2 regions of the Pseudoalteromonas sp. S554 genome follow, and region 2 is predicted to be linked to the other one. Evidence: predicted binding sites of a transcription regulator. Region 2 holds the regulator's gene; the other holds the start of a gene.
What was found. The regulator NrdR, encoded in region 2, represses ribonucleotide reductase genes. The targets are predictions, from matches to a motif close to AAACACNANATNTNGTGTTT.

Region 1: a site for NrdR is predicted at 7,471-7,490, ahead of nrdA (class 1a ribonucleoside-diphosphate reductase subunit alpha). Genes of this name have one in related genera too.

Annotation. Positions count from the first base shown of each region.
Region 1 covers NZ_PNDV01000041.1:5,927-15,810, reverse strand. The annotation lists gene cmk ((d)CMP kinase) at 1-350, opposite strand, end outside; gene aroA (3-phosphoshikimate 1-carboxyvinyltransferase) at 457-1,734, opposite strand; gene serC (3-phosphoserine/phosphohydroxythreonine transaminase) at 1,734-2,816, opposite strand; gene gyrA (DNA topoisomerase (ATP-hydrolyzing) subunit A) at 2,934-5,633, opposite strand; gene ubiG (bifunctional 2-polyprenyl-6-hydroxyphenol methylase/3-demethylubiquinol 3-O-methyltransferase UbiG) at 5,811-6,521, shown strand; gene CWB65_RS10890 (HAD-IA family hydrolase) at 6,521-7,201, shown strand; gene nrdA (class 1a ribonucleoside-diphosphate reductase subunit alpha) at 7,614-9,884, shown strand, end outside.
Region 2 covers NZ_PNDV01000064.1:15,990-25,873, reverse strand. The annotation lists gene thrA (bifunctional aspartate kinase/homoserine dehydrogenase I) at 1-772, shown strand, start outside; gene thrB (homoserine kinase) at 782-1,717, shown strand; gene thrC (threonine synthase) at 1,729-3,012, shown strand; gene glyA (serine hydroxymethyltransferase) at 3,281-4,537, shown strand; gene nrdR (transcriptional regulator NrdR) at 4,635-5,084, shown strand; gene ribD (bifunctional diaminohydroxyphosphoribosylaminopyrimidine deaminase/5-amino-6-(5-phosphoribosylamino)uracil reductase RibD) at 5,087-6,238, shown strand; gene CWB65_RS13860 (riboflavin synthase) at 6,243-6,896, shown strand; gene ribBA (bifunctional 3,4-dihydroxy-2-butanone-4-phosphate synthase/GTP cyclohydrolase II) at 6,926-8,038, shown strand; gene ribH (6,7-dimethyl-8-ribityllumazine synthase) at 8,138-8,602, shown strand; gene nusB (transcription antitermination factor NusB) at 8,618-9,028, shown strand; gene thiL (thiamine-phosphate kinase) at 9,114-9,884, shown strand, end outside.

The DNA of each region.
Region 1 (9,884 bases), on a different contig from region 2:
AATAGCGCTTCACGAACACGAGGAAGAGCTGCTACTTTTGATGCAGCTGCACCCACTTCTTCATTACGAATAGTCGTGGTTACATCCTCTCCCTCTAGAATAACTTTTCCAGCATTAGTTTGGCTATCTACCAAAAACTGCACGTCTAAATTTGCAGCCAGTGGTACAAGTGCCTCTTCGTTATCTAATGCGATTTGGTGATGAAGTGCTGCAAGGGATAAAACGCGGTAAATTGCACCACTATCCAATACATCCCAACCCAACTTATCGGCTAACAAACGACAAACAGTTCCCTTACCAGAACCACTTGGGCCATCAACGGTGATCACGGGCATTAATAACGCCTGCATTTAAACCTCCTGCAATGCACACCTAAATAAACCGCGACATTATACGTCAGTTATTAAAATATATCTGCTATTAGTGTGTAACTTTTTATAAATAGTTATAAAAAGCCTATTCACTCACTGATGCTAATACATTGAAAAACGTAGGAAATGTTTTATAGGTACACTTAGGGTCATTGATTGTTATAGGCTTTCCGCCCACTGCAACCATGGCAAAACACATAGCAATCCGGTGATCATCGTAAGTATCAATAGCGACATCGTTAAATGTTAATGGCGGAGTTATTTCAATAAAATCCTCCCCCTCAACAACTTTTGCACCTACTTTACGAAGTTCTGTACTCATAGCGTAAAGACGGTCTGTTTCTTTTACACGCCAATTATAAATATTACGAATAGCTGTGGGACCTTTAGCAAATAAAGCAACGGTAGCCAACGTCATTGCAGCATCTGGAATGGCATTGGCGTCTATGTCGACCCCTTTTAACTCGCCTTTCCTCACAACTAAACGTTCATCGTACCAATCGATTTGTGCACCGACTTGTTCCATCACCTTCGCAAAGCCAATATCACCCTGAACCGATTTAGCACCCACACCTTTAATTTCAATCTCGCCACCAGCAATGGCTGCGGCTGCAACAAAATAAGAAGCCGATGATGCGTCACCTTCAACCATTATGCGTTCAGGTGATTTATACTGTTGGCCACCTTTTACTTTAAATAGTGAATAGTCTGAATGTTCAACGGTAATACCAAAACGCGCCATAACCCCTAAAGTAATATCAACATATGGCTTAGACACTAATGTGCCTTTAATTGTAATTTGCGTATCACCACTGAATAATGGAGCTGCCATTAATAAAGCGGTTAAAAATTGACTTGAAATACTGCCATCAATTTCAACTTCGCCACCATTAATTTGCCCACCAACAATTTTAAGCGGTGGATAGTCTTTGTGCTTTGTATAGGTAATATCACCACCAAGGGCTTGAAGCGCATCAACTAAGTGCCCTATTGGGCGCTCTTCCATGCGTGGCTCACCGACTAACTCATATTCACCTTTAACAGCAGCTAAAACAGCTGTTAACGGACGATATGCTGTACCCGCATTACCTAAAAATAAAGGTTTATTAGGTTTTTTGAACTCACCACCAACACCATGAACAGTTGCAACTGTTCGGTCTTCATTAAGTGTTACTGTTACACCTAAAAGCTCTAGTGCTCCCAACATGTGACGAATATCATCACTATCGAGTAAGTTCTCTACTACTGTTGTTCCGTTAGCCAGAGCAGCCAGCAGTAAAATACGATTAGATAAACTTTTTGACCCTGGTAATGTCACAGAGCCGTTAACACGCGATATTGGTTCTAAACGAAGTTGCTCCATTAGCTATTCTCCTTCGCAAATGCTGCCATGAAATCAACAAGCGCTTGTACGCCTTCAAGTGGCATTGCGTTATAAATACTTGCGCGCATACCGCCTACTATTCTGTGCCCTTCAAGCGCTAATAAACCAGCTTCTTTAGATTGTGATACAAACTTTTCATTTAAGCTTTCGTCATTAAGCCAAAATGGGACGTTCATACGTGAGCGGCAATGCTTGGCTACTTTATTTGAATAAAAAGGAGACTCATCAATAAAATTATAAAGAAGTTCAGCCTTAGCGATATTCTGGGCTTCCATCGCTTTTACACCACCTTGGGCTTCTAACCATTCAAACACTTCTGCAGCTAAGTACCATGCAAATGTGGGTGGTGTATTAAACATACTGCCCTGCTTCGCTTCGAGTGCATAATCTAAAATACCAGGCTTAGCTAAACCTTCACGATCAAGTAATGTTTTGCGCACAATAACGATAGCGATACCTGATGGACCGATATTTTTTTGCGCACCAGCGTAAATTAAATCAAATTTATCTACATCAATTTCGCGCGATAAAATTGTTGACGACATATCAGCAACAATTGGTGCCGTTGGATGACTTGGTACCTCAAAAATTTCTAAACCATCTACGGTTTCGTTCGGACAATAATGAATATATGAGGCATCTGCAGGTAAAACCCAATCAGCTACATTTTTAATTGAGAATTTTCCACCTGCATCGTTACGTACATCAACACTGGTTGTTGAAGTAAACTTGTTAGCTTCGTCTGTCGCGCTTTTAGACCACACACCATTTTCGCAGTAGATAGCTTTTTTATCTGCTTGATGAAGATTGAGGGGCACTGCACTAAACTGACCGCGACCACCACCATGCATAAATAAAACTTCAAATTCATCACTAATATTCATTAAGCGTCTTAAGCTTGCTTCACATTTTGCAGTTAATGCCAAAAATTCTTTACTACGGTGGCTAATTTCCATTACAGAAACGCCCATGTCTTGCCAATCTAAGAATTCTTTTTGTGCTTTTTGCATTACCGCTTGCGGAAGCATAGCCGGCCCTGCACAAAAATTATATTTACTCATTACCTTTGCCTCATTCCAGTAATTTATACACTCAACATGAAAATATTAAATCCACGCTGTATTAATTTTTTTCAACAACATTAAAAAAAGCGGCCAAGGCCGCTTTTTCAATCTCAATTATTCTGAAGGAGGATTATCATCCACGACTTCATCTATAACTGTATCAACTGTTTCAACGTCTTCAGTATTGATTAAGTCACTTTCTGTAACTTCAATTTCTTCTATACGTTGTAAACCAACTACTTGCTCTTCGTCAATAGTTCTGATCAAAATAACACCTTGTGTGTTACGACCAACTGTTGAAACTTCGTTCACACGAGTACGCACTAACGTTCCGCGATTTGAAATAAGCATTATTTCGTCGTTGTCATCAACTTGAACAGCACCTACTACAGCACCATTACGCTCACTCACCTTAATTGATACAACACCTTGTGTTGCACGACTCTTAGATGGGTAATCTTCAAGTTGAGTTCGTTTACCATAACCATTTTCAGTTACAGTCAATATTGCGCCATCAGTTTTTGGCACGATGAGCGATACAACACGTTGCTCGTCGGTCATTTTAATACCGCGTACACCCGTTGCCGTTCTGCCCATTGGACGAACACCCTTGAAACGAATTTCTGGGTTACCTTCTTCGTCTAATACTGGGTTTCCATTTTCATCAACAACAGCAGATTCTTCAGCTTCTTTAAAGCGGACAACCTTACCCGCATCGGTAAACAACATTATTTCGTTGGTACCATCAGTAATATCAACACCAATTAAGCTATCACCCTCATTTAGGTTAACGGCAATAATTCCGCTAGCACGTTGACGGCTGTAGGCTGTTAAAGGTGTTTTCTTCACTGTACCAAATGCTGTTGCCATAAAGATGTATTTATCTTCTTCGTACTCACGTACTGGCAAAATAGCGGTAATACGTTCGTCAGCTTCTAAAGGTAATAAGTTTACAATTGGCTTACCGCGTGCTGCACGACTTGCTAGTGGTAATTGATATACTTTTAACCAATATAAACGCCCTGCTGTAGAGAAACATAAAATAGTATCATGCGTGTTTGCAACTAATAAACGCTCAATAAAATCTTCGTCTTTCATTTTTGTTGCAGATTTACCTTTACCACCACGACGCTGCGCTTCGTAATCAGACAACGCTTGATACTTAACATAGCCTTCGTGAGAAAGTGTAACCACAACATTTTCTTCAGTTATTAGGTCTTCAAGGCTGATATCATGCGCGGCTGCGTTGATTTCAGTACGGCGTTCATCACCATATTGCGCCTTAATTTCAACTAACTCGTCACGAATTACTTCCATTAAGCGCTCTGGGCTTGCCAGTATGTGTAACAGTTCAGCAATTAAATCAAGCAGTGTTTGGTATTCACTTAAGATTTTTTCGTGCTCAAGACCTGTTAGCTTGTGTAATCGTAAGTCAAGAATCGCTTGGGCTTGTTGCTCAGAAATAAAGTATTGGCCGTCGCGTATACCTAAATCATCAGCTAACCAATCTGGGCGAGCAACGTTAGCCTCACCTGCTTTTTCAAGCATTGCTTTAACATTACCTAATTCCCACGAACGTGCAGTTAACGCTATTTTTGCTTCTGCTGGTGTTGGAGACTTACGAATAAGTTCAATAATTGGGTCAATGTTGGCAAGTGCAATTGCTAGACCTTCTAGCATGTGTGCACGGTCGCGCGCTTTACGTAAATCAAATACTGTACGACGAGTTACTACTTCACGACGGTGAATAATAAACTCTTCAAGCATTTCTTTTAAATTAAAACACTTAGGCTGGTTATTGATGAGTGCAACCATGTTCATACCAAACACTGTTTGTAACTGTGTTTGTGCATATAGGTTATTTAGAATCACTTCACCTACGTCACCACGCTTTATCTCAATAACGATACGCATACCGTCTTTATCTGATTCATCACGTAGTGCACTAATGCCTTCAATTTTTTTATCTTTAACAAGCTCCGCTATTTTTTCAATTAAGCGTGCTTTGTTAACTTGATAAGGGATTTCATGAACAATAATTGTTTCACGACCCGTTTTTTCGTCTGTTTCGATGTCAGCGCGTGCACGCATGTACACCTTGCCACGACCAGTTTGATACGCTTGTTCAATCCCTTTTTTACCGTTAATGATTGCAGCTGTAGGGAAATCTGGACCAGGAATGTAATCCATTAACTCAGTTATGGTTAAATCTGGATTAACAATTAATGCTAAACAACCATTGATAACTTCAGTTAAGTTATGTGGTGGGATGTTTGTCGCCATACCTACGGCTATACCAGAAGAACCATTTACAAGTAAATTAGGTACCTTCGTTGGTAAAACGTCAGGAATTTGCTCTGTGCCATCGTAGTTAGGAACGAAATCAACCGTTTCTTTCTCAAGATCCGCTAATAACTCATGAGACATTTTAGCCATACGTACTTCGGTGTAACGCATAGCAGCAGCTGAATCACCATCAACAGAACCAAAGTTACCCTGGCCGTCTACAAGCATATAACGAAGTGAGAATGGCTGTGCCATACGAACTATCGTGTCATAAACTGCGCTATCGCCGTGTGGGTGGTATTTACCGATTACATCACCGACAACACGTGCCGACTTTTTGTAAGGCTTGTTCCAATCATTACTAAGCTCGTTCATTGCAAACAAAACGCGGCGGTGAACTGGCTTTAAGCCATCACGTACGTCTGGTAATGCACGTCCTACAATTACACTCATTGCGTAATCTAAGTAGGAGTTTTTTAACTCGTCTTCAATATTGACTGGCAGAATTTCATTGGCGAGATCAGTCATTTGATATCACATTCCTTCAGTAGCAGCTCTTAATAACCCAGTATTAGGTTTTAAAGAGTATTGTTATTATTACTAACAGACATGCTATCACAATTAATTTTAATTTACAGGCGCAAAACTTTGCGATTTATCAATTTAGGCCTATATAATGGCCTCAGATTGACGAGGAAGTATTTTATGACCGAACATCAAAATGTAGATCACGCAGAAATAGCAAAATTTGAAGCCATCGCAGAGCGTTGGTGGGATTTAGAGGGTGAGTTTAAACCTCTTCACGAAATTAATCCGTTACGCCTAGATTTTATTGCAAATAAAACGCAAGGTTTATTTGATAAAGAAACACTCGATGTTGGCTGTGGTGGGGGTATTTTAAGCCAAAGTATGGCACGTATGGGGGCAAAGGTAACAGGTATTGATATGGGACAAGAGCCTTTGACTGTCGCTAAATTACACAGCCTAGAAACGGGTGTAGATGTAGATTACATAAAAATACCCGCAGAACAGTTCGCTGAAGAACACCCTGAACGATTTGACGTTGTTACCTGTATGGAAATGCTCGAACACGTTCCAGACCCTGCTTCAATTATTCATGCCGTTGCCAAACTTGCAAAACCTGGCGCTGATGTTTTTTTCTCTACCCTCAATAAAACACCGAAAGCCTACTTGTACGCAATTGTAGGTGCTGAAAAACTATTAAAAATGGTTCCAGAGGGAACTCACGATCACAAAAAGTTTATTAAACCGGCGCAGCTAATTGCGTGGGCCGAGCAAGCGGGCTTAAAAGTACGTGCAAGCTCAGGACTTTCGTATAACCCCTTCTCTAAACAATACACACTTAATAATGATGTTAGTGTTAATTATATCCTTCATTTTGAGAAGTTGGTGTAATGAAGAGCGCAGGTTCATCATTAGCACTTTATCAATATGATGCGTTTTTGTTTGATTTAGACGGCACCTTACTCGACACAGCTGACGATTTAGGCGCTGCACTTAATAGTGTACTACGAGCAAATCAAATTGCCGAAGTAACAAGCGAAATATATCGCCCAGCGGCTTCTAATGGTGCGGCAGCTTTATTGGAAGCGGGTTTTAAAGAATTGTGGCCCTCTCTTGCACAAGCACAGTTGATAAAGCAATTGGTCGATAGCTATGCCCAAAACATTGCGAAATACACCCAATGCTTTGCCGGTATTGAACCACTACTGATCTCACTTGATCACAAAAAGATCAAATGGGGGATCATGACAAACAAGCCTGGCTTTTTAACTGAGCCGCTTGTCGCTGCGATCCCCGCTTTAAAAAATGCGGCAGTTGTAATTAGCGGTGATACGCTTGAAGAAGCCAAACCCTCTCCTCTACCTTTACTTCATTGCGCAAAACTAATGGACGTAATACCAGATCGCTGTTTATACATAGGTGATGCCGAACGAGACATTCAAGCGGGTAAAGCAGCAGGTATGCCTACAGCTACTGCTCTGTGGGGGTACATTCCAAGCGATGAAGAAGCACTTACTTGGAAAGCTGATTTTAACTGGCGTAGCCCTATTGACGCATTTAACCATATATAGTGCCCATTTTAGATATAAACACTATATATTGTGATTGTGTTAGTTTTTACGCAAAGCTTGATGATAAAAAAAGCAGCCGAAATTTATTTTCAAAATGTGTAAATTTAGTCGATCCTGAGTTGATTTTTAAAAATTTCAACTTCAATGAATGATCAAAGGTTAATGCCTACTAACACAAATACGTTATCCCAACGTTATCCACAAATAGGGGCAATTATGCCCCTTGCAAATCAACTCAGACCACACTATCTTGTGATCTCTAAATTGAACAACACCAGATATTGTGGCCAAATGTTATTCAATTAAATTTACCTCATTGGGTAAAACTTATAAAAAATGAGCACTACTTCTCTTTTTGAGACGTACAACATTGGTCAAAAATACATTATCCCCAAGGAATACAGGCAAAGCTATGAACCAACAGTTATCTGTAAGCAAACGTGACGGGCGCAAAGAGCCTCTTGATCTTGATAAGATCCATCGCGTTATAGAATGGGCCGCCGAAGGTTTAAATAACGTTTCGGTTTCACAGGTTGAATTAAAGTCACATATTCAATTTTATGATGGTATTCGTACAAAAGATATTCACGAAACGATTATCAAAGCGGCTGCCGATCAGATTTCTAAAGAATCACCTGATTACCAGTATCTTGCTGCACGTTTAGCTGTATTCCACTTACGTAAAAAAGCATACGGTCAATTTGAGCCACCGCGTTTATTTGATCACGTAACAAAAATGGTGAGTGATAAACGTTACGATGCTCACTTACTTGCTGACTATACAGAGCAAGAATTTGACGAATTAGACGAATACCTTGACCACTCACGCGATCTTAATTTTAGTTACGCTGCAGTTAAGCAATTAGAAGGTAAATACCTAGTTCAAAACCGTGTAACGGGTGAAATTTATGAAAGCGCACAGTTTTTATATATTTTAGTGGCTGCAAGCTTATTTGCAGATTACCCACGAGAAACACGAGTTTCATACATAAAGCGTTTTTACGACGCGGTATCGTTATTTAAAATTTCATTGCCTACGCCAATCATGGCTGGTGTACGTACGCCTACTCGTCAATTTAGCTCTTGCGTACTTATTGAATGTGGCGACAGCCTTGATTCAATCAATGCTACATCGTCAGCTATTGTAAAATATGTTTCTCAGCGTGCTGGTATCGGTATTAATGCTGGTCGTATCCGTGCATTAGGAAGCCATATCCGTAATGGCGAAGCATACCACACAGGTTGTATCCCTTTTTACAAGCACTTTCAAACAGCTGTTAAGAGTTGTTCGCAAGGTGGTGTTCGCGGCGGCGCAGCAACCCTATTCTACCCGCTATGGCATTTAGAAGTAGAGAACCTTTTAGTTCTTAAAAATAACCGTGGTGTTGATGACAACCGTGTTCGTCATTTAGATTACGGCGTACAATTTAATAAGTTAATGTATTCTCGTTTGATTAAAGACGATTACATCACGTTATTTAGTCCATCAGACGTGCCAGGTCTTTACGATGCGTTTTTTGAAGATCAAGACGAATTTGATGCGTTATATGTTAAATACGAACAAGACGAGTCTATTCGTAAAAAGCGTATTAAAGCCATTGAATTGTTCTCTGTGTTTGCACAAGAACGTGCAAGTACTGGCCGCATATACTTACAGAATGTAGATCACTGTAATACACATAGCCCGTTTATAGCGAAAGTTGCACCAATTCGTCAGTCTAACTTGTGTTTAGAAATTGCATTACCGACTAAACCACTTAACAACGTTAACGACGAAGAAGGCGAAATTGCATTATGTACATTGTCTGCTTTCAACCTAGGTGCGCTTGAGTCTCTAGATGAACTAGAAGAGCTTGCGGAGCTAGCAGTACGTGCACTCGATAACCTACTCGACTTTCAAGACTACCCAGTACCAGCTGCCAAAAACGCAACAATGGGACGTCGTACGTTAGGAATAGGTGTAATCAACTATGCCTACTACTTAGCTAAAAATGGTAAGCGTTATTCAGACGGCAGTGCAAATGCACTCACACATAAAACATTCGAAGCTATTCAATACTACTTGATGAAAGCGTCAAACGAACTTGCAAAAGAACGTGGTGCATGTCCTAAGTTTAACGAAACAACGTATTCTCAGGGCATTATGCCAACAGATACGTATAAAACAGACTTAGATAAAATTTGTGATGAGCCACTGCACCTTGATTGGGATGCACTGCGTAAGAGCATACAAGAACACGGTATGCGTAACTCAACACTAAGCGCATTAATGCCATCAGAAACGTCATCGCAAATCTCAAACGCAACAAATGGTATCGAGCCACCACGCGGTCACATTAGTGTTAAAGCAAGTAAAGATGGTATTTTAAAACAAGTTGTACCTGAGTACGAACGTTTGAAAGACAACTATGAGTTACTTTGGGACATACCTTCTAATGATGGTTACTTACAGCTTGTCGGTATCATGCAAAAATTTGTTGACCAAACTATTTCTGCAAACACAAATTATGATCCAAATAAATTTGAAGGCGGTAAAGTACCTATGAAAGTCTTATTAAAAGACTTACTTAGCGCCTACAAATTGGGGGTCAAAACGTTGTATTACCATAATACCCGTGATGGCGCATCTGATGCACAAGACGACACTCCAGAAGTGGAAGATGACGATTGTGCAGGCGGCGCG
Region 2 (9,884 bases):
ACTTGCAGCGCAATATGTTGACTTTTTAAATGCGGGTTTTCATGTTGTTGCAGCCAATAAAAAGGCAACAACCAGCTCATATACGTATTATCAAGATTTAATTGCTGCTACACAAAAAAATAACCGCAAGTTTTTATACGAAACAAACGTAGGTGCAGGCCTTCCTGTTATCGATAATTTGCAGTCTTTATTTGGTGCAGGAGATGAATTACTAGAATTTAGCGGTATTTTATCGGGCTCATTGTCATACATGTTCGGTGCTTTACAAGATGGTTTATCACTGTCAGAGGCAACCATTAAAGCAAAAGAAAGTGGTTTTACAGAGCCAGATCCTCGTGATGATTTATCGGGAACTGATGTTGCGCGAAAGTTGTTAATTATTGCACGTGAAGCCGGTATGAAATTAGAGCTAACCGACATTGAAGTAGAGTCGGTATTACCACAAGGGTTTGCCGAAGGAGACAGTATTGATGAGTTTATGGCAAAATTACCTAGCTTAGACGCTGACTTTAACGCACGTATTGAGCAAGCGGCAAGTGAAGGGAAAGTTCTTCGTTACGTTGGCACAATTAAAGAAGGCCACTGTAAAGTAGGTATTGAAGCGGTTGATTCATCACATGCGCTTAATGTTATTCGCGATGGTGAAAATGCGCTTGCAATTTTAAGTCAATACTACCAACCACGTCCTTTTGTAATTCGTGGTTACGGCGCTGGCTCTGAAGTAACTGCTGCAGGTGTATTTGCAGACGTTTTAAAAACATTATCGCGCTAGGAGTCGAAAATGATTGAAGTATATGCGCCTGCATCTATTGGTAATTTTGCAGTTGGATTTGATGCGCTAGGTGCTGCTCTTGCGCCAATTGATGGTAGTTTATTGGGGGATGTAGCACTTGTTAGCGCAGCCCCTTGTGATGAGTTTGTTTGTTCAGGCGAATATGCTCATAAATTACCAAGCGATGCGAAAGAAAACTTAGCTTATCAGTGTCTAGTGCACTTTAGAGCTCATGTCGCACCAGATATGCCAACGGTAAAGCTAGAGCTTAAAAAAAACCTGCCAATTGGTTCTGGATTAGGATCGAGTGCTTGTTCGGTGGTTGCTACATTTGCAGCGCTTGATAAGTTTGCAAAAACACAGTTAAGTCAAGTACAGCTAATTGAGTTGATGGCAGATTTTGAAGCCGTTGTAAGTGGCGGACGCCATTACGATAATATTACGCCGTGTTATTTAGGCGGTTTGCAGCTAACTGGCGATTTAATTCCTAATAAATCTATAGAACTACCTGTTGATGAAAACTGGTATTACGTTGCGGCGTTTCCAGGCTTTTCGCTTAATACAGCAAAAGCGCGTTCTGTTTTGCCAAAAGATCTTAGCATGCATGCAAGCGTTGAGTTTGCGCAGCGTTTATCCTCTTTTAGTAGCTTGTTATTAACAGCACGTTTTGACGATGCATTAAGCATAATGAAAGACGAAATAGCAGAACCTTACCGTGCACCGCTTATTACTGGTTTTAGCGAGGCGAAAGCAAGTTTACCCGCACTTGGAGCTGAGGTAGTTAGTATTTCAGGCGCAGGGCCTACCTTATTTACTGTATGTAAAACACTTGAAGCAGCCGAACAATGCGCTAAATGGTTAAAGGATAATTATATAAATGAGCAAGGTTTTTGCCATATTTGTAAGTTAGATAACGACGGCACGCGTCAATTAAATGTTTTATAGGATTAGAAGTCATGCAATTACATAATTTAAAAGATAACTCACAAAAAGTGTCGTTTGTTGAAGCAGTAAAAACAGGACTTGGACGTAACCAAGGAGTGTTTTTTCCTGAATCGTTAGCGCCCATGGCTGATGTTGACGCATTACTTGATATGGATTTTGTTACGCGCAGTAGCAAAATTTTATCCCATTTAATTGGTGATGAGTTGCCAAGTAGCACTGTTGCCGACATGGTTAAAAATGCGTTTAATTTTCCAGTTAAGTTAGTCGAGGTAGAAGAAAATACCTATTGTTTGGAGCTATTTCATGGTCCTACGCTGGCCTTTAAAGATTTTGGTGGGCGCTTTATGGCTGAATGCTTAGCGCAGTTTAACCAAGGTGAAAAAGTGACTATTTTAACAGCAACATCAGGTGATACTGGTGCAGCGGTTGCGCATGCATTTTACAATAAACCAAACATTGATGTGGTTATTCTTTATCCTAAAGGAAAAATTTCACTTGCTCAGCAAAAGCTATTTACTACCTTAGGTGGCAATATTCATTGTTACGCGGTTGATGGCAGTTTTGACGATTGCCAAGAACTTGTTAAGAAGTCGTTTTTAGATGATGAAGTTAAATCTACACTTGGCTTAAATTCAGCAAATTCGATAAACATAAGCCGCTTAGTCGCTCAGGTGTGTTATTACTTTGAAGCGATTGCACAACTGCCAAAAGAAAAGCGTGCAACAGCGCATATTTCTGTACCAAGTGGTAACTTTGGTAATGTATGCGCTGCAATGATTGGCGCTGTAATAGGGTTGCCAGTTGGAAAGTTAAGTGCAACAACCAACCAAAACGACACCGTTCCTCGTTTTATACTTGATAAAAATTGGTTGCCTAATGCAACGCTTGAATCGCTTTCAAATGCGATGGACGTGAGTAAGCCGAATAACTGGCCACGTGTGCAAACTATGTTGGACAACAACTGGTTTAGTTACGATAACTTTTACTCAATTAGTGTTGACGAAGAAAACACTCAAACGGTGATGAAAAATATTCATCAAACAGGGTATGTTGCAGAGCCACATACAGCAATTGCCTACCAAGGTTTAGTCAATAACCGAGCTCCGGGTGCTGCGGGCATCTTTTTAGCAACTGCACATCCAGCTAAGTTTAAAGAAAGTGTAGAAGGTATACTAAATATTGAACTTGATATGCCAAAGCCATTGAGCGACGCTTTGGCTAAACCATGTCTTGCAAGCGACATAAACGCCGATTACGACGCTTTGCGTAAAGAAATACTGGCTAAGTTAGCTTAAATATTAAGTAAACACGAAAGCGGCTATGGCCGCTTTTTTGCACATTTTAAACCGTGAAATAGCTTTTTTAATTAACTAATTAAATGTAATAAATAAAAAACATTTAAAATAATTATGTAAGTTATTTAAAAATATCATCTTAAAAAGGGTGTGAAATAGTTTCAATCCCTGATTAAATATCCTCAACTTAAGAACGTAGGCAAAGTGCGGTTTTAAGCGTACAATATAGCCTCTAAAAAATACCATACACGTTGCCCAGGAGCCCCCAATGTTAGAACGTAGCATGAATATTTCGGACTTTGATCCAGAGTTATTTGACGCGATGAGTAAAGAAACATCACGTCAAGAAGAGCACATTGAGTTAATTGCATCTGAAAACTACTGTAGCCCACGCGTACTAGAAGCGCAGGGTTCTCAACTTACTAACAAATATGCTGAAGGCTACCCGGGCAAACGTTACTACGGTGGCTGTGAGCACGTTGATGTGGTTGAGCAGTTAGCGATTGACCGCGCAAATGAATTATTTGGTACAGATTACGCAAACGTGCAACCACATGCGGGTTCGCAAGCCAATGCCGCTGTTTTCCAAGCCTTATTAAGCCCGCTTGATACAGTACTTGGCATGAGCCTAGCACACGGTGGCCATTTAACTCATGGCTCACACGTAAACTTTTCAGGTAAAACATATAACGCAATTCAGTATGGCCTAAACGAAGAGACTGGCGAAATTGATTACGCACAAGTTGAAGCGTTAGCACTAGAGCACAAGCCAAAAATGATTATCGCAGGTTTTTCTGCTTATTCAGGTATTGTTGATTGGGCTAAGTTTCGCGAAATTGCAGACAAAGTAGATGCTTACTTGTTTGTTGATATGGCGCATGTTGCAGGTTTAATTGCTGCGGGTGTTTACCCAAGCCCAGTACCATTTGCACATGTTGTTACTACAACAACGCATAAAACATTAGCGGGCCCTCGTGGCGGTTTAATTATTTCTGCATGTGGTGACGAAGCAATTTACAAAAAGCTTAACAGTGCTGTATTCCCTGGTGGCCAAGGTGGTCCTTTATGTCACGTTATTGCTGCAAAAGCAGTGGCATTCAAAGAAGCTTTACAACCAGAGTTTAAAGAATACCAAACACAAGTTGTTAAAAATGCGCAAGCAATGGTTAGCGTATTACAAGAGCGTGGCTACAAAGTTGTTTCTGGTAAAACAGACAATCACTTGTTCTTACTTGATTTAATCGATAAAGACATTACAGGTAAAGATGCTGATGCAGCATTAGGCAATGCGAACATTACGGTTAACAAAAACTCAGTTCCAAATGATCCGCGTTCTCCATTTGTAACGTCTGGCTTACGTATTGGTTCTCCTGCAATCACGCGCCGTGGTTTCAAAGAGGCTGAATCTAAAGAGCTTGCTGGCTGGATCTGTGATGTACTAGACAACATTGCTGATGAGTCTGTTCAAGCGCAAGTAAAAGAAAAAGTGAAAGCAATTTGTGCAAAACTACCTGTTTACGCTTAATAAAGTAAAACGGTAATTTAGATCACATAAGCAATCATGCTATTATAAAAGCCGCTTTTTAGCGGCTTTTTTGTTTTTAAAACGGATACCTTTAGTTATGCATTGCCCATTTTGTACAGCAAAAGACACCAAAGTTATAGATTCCCGCCTTGTTGGCGGTGGCCATCAAGTTCGCCGCCGTCGTGAGTGTAACGATTGCCATGAACGTTTCACCACGTTTGAAGGGGCAGAGCTGGTTATGCCGCGTGTTGTAAAACAAGACGGCAGTCGCGAACCGTTTAACGAAGATAAGTTACTAAATGGTTTAAATCGTGCACTTGAGAAGCGTCCCGTCAGTACAGAACAGGTTGATGAAGTAGTCAATATAATAAAGTCGCAATTACGTGCAACGGGTGAGCGAGAAATTTCAAGCCATTTGGTGGGTGAATGCATTATGGAAGCGCTTAAAAAGTTAGATAAAGTCGCTTATGTAAGGTTTGCGTCAGTATATCGCTCGTTTGAGGATATACGAGAGTTTGGCGAAGAAATTGCCCGTTTAGGGGAATAAGCATGAGCAGCCAATCAGCATTTACCGAGCACGATAAACTATATATGGCGCGTGCTATTGAGCTTGCTAAAAAAGGTCGGTTTACCACAACACCTAATCCGAATGTTGGCTGTGTACTTGTAAAAGATAATCAGATAATTGGTGAAGGGTTTCATCAGTTAGCAGGGCAAGGACATGCAGAGGTAAATGCACTTGCTGTAGCCGGCGAAAAAGCAAAGGGTGCAACTGCCTATGTAACACTTGAACCTTGTAGCCATTACGGGCGCACGCCCCCCTGTGCTGAAGGACTTAAGGCCGCTGGTATTAAAAAGGTGATTGCAGCCATGGTTGATACCAACCCGCAAGTGGCAGGTAAAGGCCTTAAAATACTGAGTGACGCCGGAATAGAAGTTGCTCATGGGTTGCTTGAACAAGAGGCTCGCGCATTAAACTTTGGTTTTTTTAAGCGTATGGAGCAAGGGCTTCCTTACGTAACTTGTAAATTAGCAGCCAGTATAGACGGTAAAACAGCGCTAAAAAACGGAAAAAGTAAGTGGATCACAGGTCCTGCTGCACGAAAAGATGTGCAGCTATACCGCGCTCAAAGCTGTGCCATTTTAACGGGGGCCGATACGGTTCTTGTTGATAATGCAAAACTTAATGTTCGAGCAAGTGAGTTACCGTATTCATTACCAACCAACTTACCGCTACGTCAGCCGGTGCGTGTTATAATAGACTCGCAAAACAGATTAACACCTGACCTCGCGCTATTTAAAATAGCGCACCCGGTAATTATATTTACTACCAAGGTTGATAATTCAATGCAGTGGCCGCATTTTGTTAAGCACATAGCGGTGCGCGAGCAACAGGGTAAGGTTGATTTAACCGATGTATTACAAACACTAGCAAAGCATCAGTTTAATAATATATGGCTGGAAGCTGGGGCAACCCTTGCGGGGAAAATGACCGAGCTTGATTTAATTGACGAGTATGTTTTTTATATCGCACCAAAACTGATGGGTTATGATGCTAAAAGTTTAGTAAACTTCCCTGAATTGACGAGTATGCAAGATACTATCGATTTATCTTTTAATGAGTGTGTTCGCATTGGTGACGATTTACGTATCAACGCGTTAAAAAAGCACGCATTAAAATCATTTAACAAAGAAGAGTAGCGCTATGTTTACTGGGATAATAGAAGCCACAGGCAAAATTGCTTTATTACAAAAAAAACAAGGCGATTTAGCCATTCGTATTCAAAGCGCCGACCTTGATATGAGTGACGTAAAGCTGGGTGACAGTATTGCAACAAATGGCGTGTGTTTAACGGTAGTTGATAAACATGTTGATGGTTTTAGCGCTGATTTATCTAACGAAACAATTCATTTAACTGGTTTTGCACATTATTCAATAGGGCAAACAGTTAACCTTGAAAAAGCGATGCAACCGGTTTCGCGTTTAGGTGGGCATTTAGTGTCTGGCCATGTTGATGGTATTGCAACAATAACGGCGATTACAGCTAATGCAAGAGCTACTGAATATTGGCTGACAACCGATGAAAGTTTAATGAAATACATACCGTACAAAGGGTCGGTATGTATTGATGGTATAAGCCTGACAGTTAACGCTGTTGAAGGTAATAAATTTAAATTAACAATTGTGCCGCACACCAGCGGTCAAACAACAATTGCCGACTTTAAAGTAGGCACTCAAGTTAATTTAGAAGTCGATCAAATTGCACGTTATTTAGAGCGTCTTATCAAAGGCGCAGAGCAGCCAACCGGCGCAGATATATCAATGAGCTTACTCGCAAAAGCGGGCTTTATTAAATAACGAAACTGACAACTTACACGAGCGAATTTATGAATTTACACAGCGCACAAGAAATTATAGATGACATTAAAGCCGGTAAAATGGTTATTTTAATGGACGATGAAGACAGAGAAAATGAAGGCGATTTAATAATAGCTGCTGAACATATTAGCGCAGAAGCAATTAACTTTATGGCTACTCATGGCCGTGGTTTAATTTGTTTAACGATGACACAAGAGCGTTGTGAGCAACTAGACTTGCCTTTAATGGTTAAAAATAATGGCGCTGCGTTTTCAACTAACTTTACTATGTCGATAGAAGCATCAAAAGGCGTAACCACAGGTATATCAGCAGCAGATAGAGCACGCACGGTACAAGCAGCTATCGCTAAAGGTGCTGTTCCTAGCGATATTGTACAGCCGGGTCATATTTTTCCGATTATGGCACAGCCAGGTGGTGTATTAACACGTGCAGGTCATACAGAAGCCGGTTGTGATTTAGCGCGTTTAGCAGGGCTTGAAGCGTCTTCTGTTATTGTTGAAATTTTAAACGCTGATGGCACCATGGCACGCCGCCCTGATTTAGAAGTTTTTGCTAAAGAGCACGACATTAAAATTGGCACAATTGCTGATTTAATTGAATACCGCAATTTAAACGAAACCACAATCGAAAAAGTGGCTAAGTGTAAACTGCCAACAGAGCATGGTGAATTTGACTTAGTCACTTACAAAGACACTATTGACGGTCAGTTACACTACGTACTGCTCAAGGGTGAAATTAAAGCGCAAGAACCAACCTTGGTGCGTGTGCATTTACAAAGTACATTTAACGATATTTTACTTTCGGATAGAAGCGCAGACAGAAGCTGGGGCTTATCGGATGCAATGGCATACATAGCTAAAAATGACGGTGTGCTAGTCATTTTAGGTAAACAAGAAAGTACTGAAGAGCTTGAAGCAACAGTTAAAGCATTTGCTGCTGCAGACGCTGGTGAAAATGTTACACCGCGTAAATTTCAAGGTACTTCTCGTACTGTTGGTGTAGGCTCACAAATTCTTGCAGATTTAGGAATTGAGCAAATGCGATTAATGAGTCGCCCTAAAAAATACCATGCACTTTCGGGCTTTCATTTAGAAGTTATTGATTACATTGAGCCACAATAGGCAAACGCTTAAACTAGGCTATTTTATTATTATTATGGTATGATGCGCAGCAATTTTTGCGCAATCGCAACCGCTTGAACTTATTTTTAGGGTTATCAAATGAAAATTATTGAAGGTAATAAGTACGCACCGGGCAAAAAATTTGCCATTGTCATTTCTCGTTTTAATGACTTTATTGGTAGCAGCCTACTTGAAGGTGCTGTTGATGAGCTAAAACGTACCGGTGGTGTATCTGATGACGACATTACTGTGATTTATGTACCGGGTGCAGTTGAATTACCTTTAGCGGCAAAACGCGTTGCAGCAAAAAAAGAGTATGATGCAATCATCGCTTTAGGCGTAGTGATAAGAGGTGGAACACCACACTTTGACCTAGTTGCTGGCGAGTCAAACAAAGGTCTTGCGCAAGTATCACTTGAGTATGATATACCGGTTGCATTTGGCGTATTAACCACTGAAAGCATTGAACAAGCTATTGAGCGCGCAGGTACCAAAATGGGTAACAAAGGCGGCGAAGCTGCTTTGGGTGCGCTTGAAATGGTTAATGTGTTAGATAAAATTTAAGTTTAAGGAATTTTTGTGAAACCAGCAGCAAGACGTAAAGCACGTATCTTAGCACTTCAAGCCGTTTATTCTTGGCAACTAAGCGGTAATGCAATTGCCGACATCGAGCAACAAATGTTGATCGAAAACGACGTTACTAAAATTGATGTTGAATACTTTAAAGATTTAGCCTCAGGTGTAGCTGTAAATTATAAGCTACTTGATGAATCAGTATCACCTCATTTAACGCGTCCATTTGATGACTTAGATATGGTTGAGCGAGCAATTTTACGTTTAAGCAGCTACGAACTTAAGTTCCGTGAAGATGTACCTTACAAAGTTGCTATCAACGAAGGTATTGAGCTTGCCAAAATATTTGGCGCAGAAGATAGTCATAAATTTGTAAACGGTGTACTTGATAAAGCTGTAAAGCATTTACGCAAGTAATAGTATTTTTCTCTGACTTTGCTTTCAGAGATTTACTTTATATAACCGTTAAAAGGAGAGCCGGCATAGGTCGGCTTTTTTGTGTATGAAGGAATTTGAATTAATTAACCGCTACTTTAAAGGTCGCGGTATTTCTCGTCGTGATGTTAACCTAGGTATAGGGGATGATTGCGCGCTTGTCACTGTTCCACAAAATTGCCAACTTGCAGTCACAACCGATACTTTGGTTGAAGGCGTGCACTTTTTTGAAGATATTTCTCCTCGCGCATTAGGGCATAGAGCGCTTGCTGTTAATTTAAGTGATTTAGCTGCAATGGGTGCTGAACCTACGTGGGTATCTGTTGCACTAACGTTACCGACAATAGATTCTCAGTGGATTGCAGAATTTACTGAAGGTATGCATGAAATTGCAGAATACTTCAATGTACAAATTATTGGTGGCGATACCACTCAAGGGCCACTCACTATTACTATTTGCGCTAAAGGTACCGTGCCGGAAGGTAAGGCACTACGCAGAAGTGGTGCAAAAGTAGGTGATTGGATTTATGTTACGGGCCCTTTAGGGGACGCAGGTCTTGCTATTGAAGCTCGTAAGCAAGGTATTAAAATAGATCCAACGCATTTAGAATACTTAAACAATCGATTTGACTACCCAACACCGCGCGTTGCTGCGGGTCAGGTCATCCGTGGGCTTGCAACGTCAGCTATTGACGTATCAGATGGATTACTTGCCGATTTAACACATATTCTTGAAATGTCCCAAGTAAATGCAGAGATTAATGTTGAGAGTATTCCTACATCAGAGGCAATGAAAGCAAGCTTAGATTTTAATAAGCAATTACCGTTTATTCTTAGC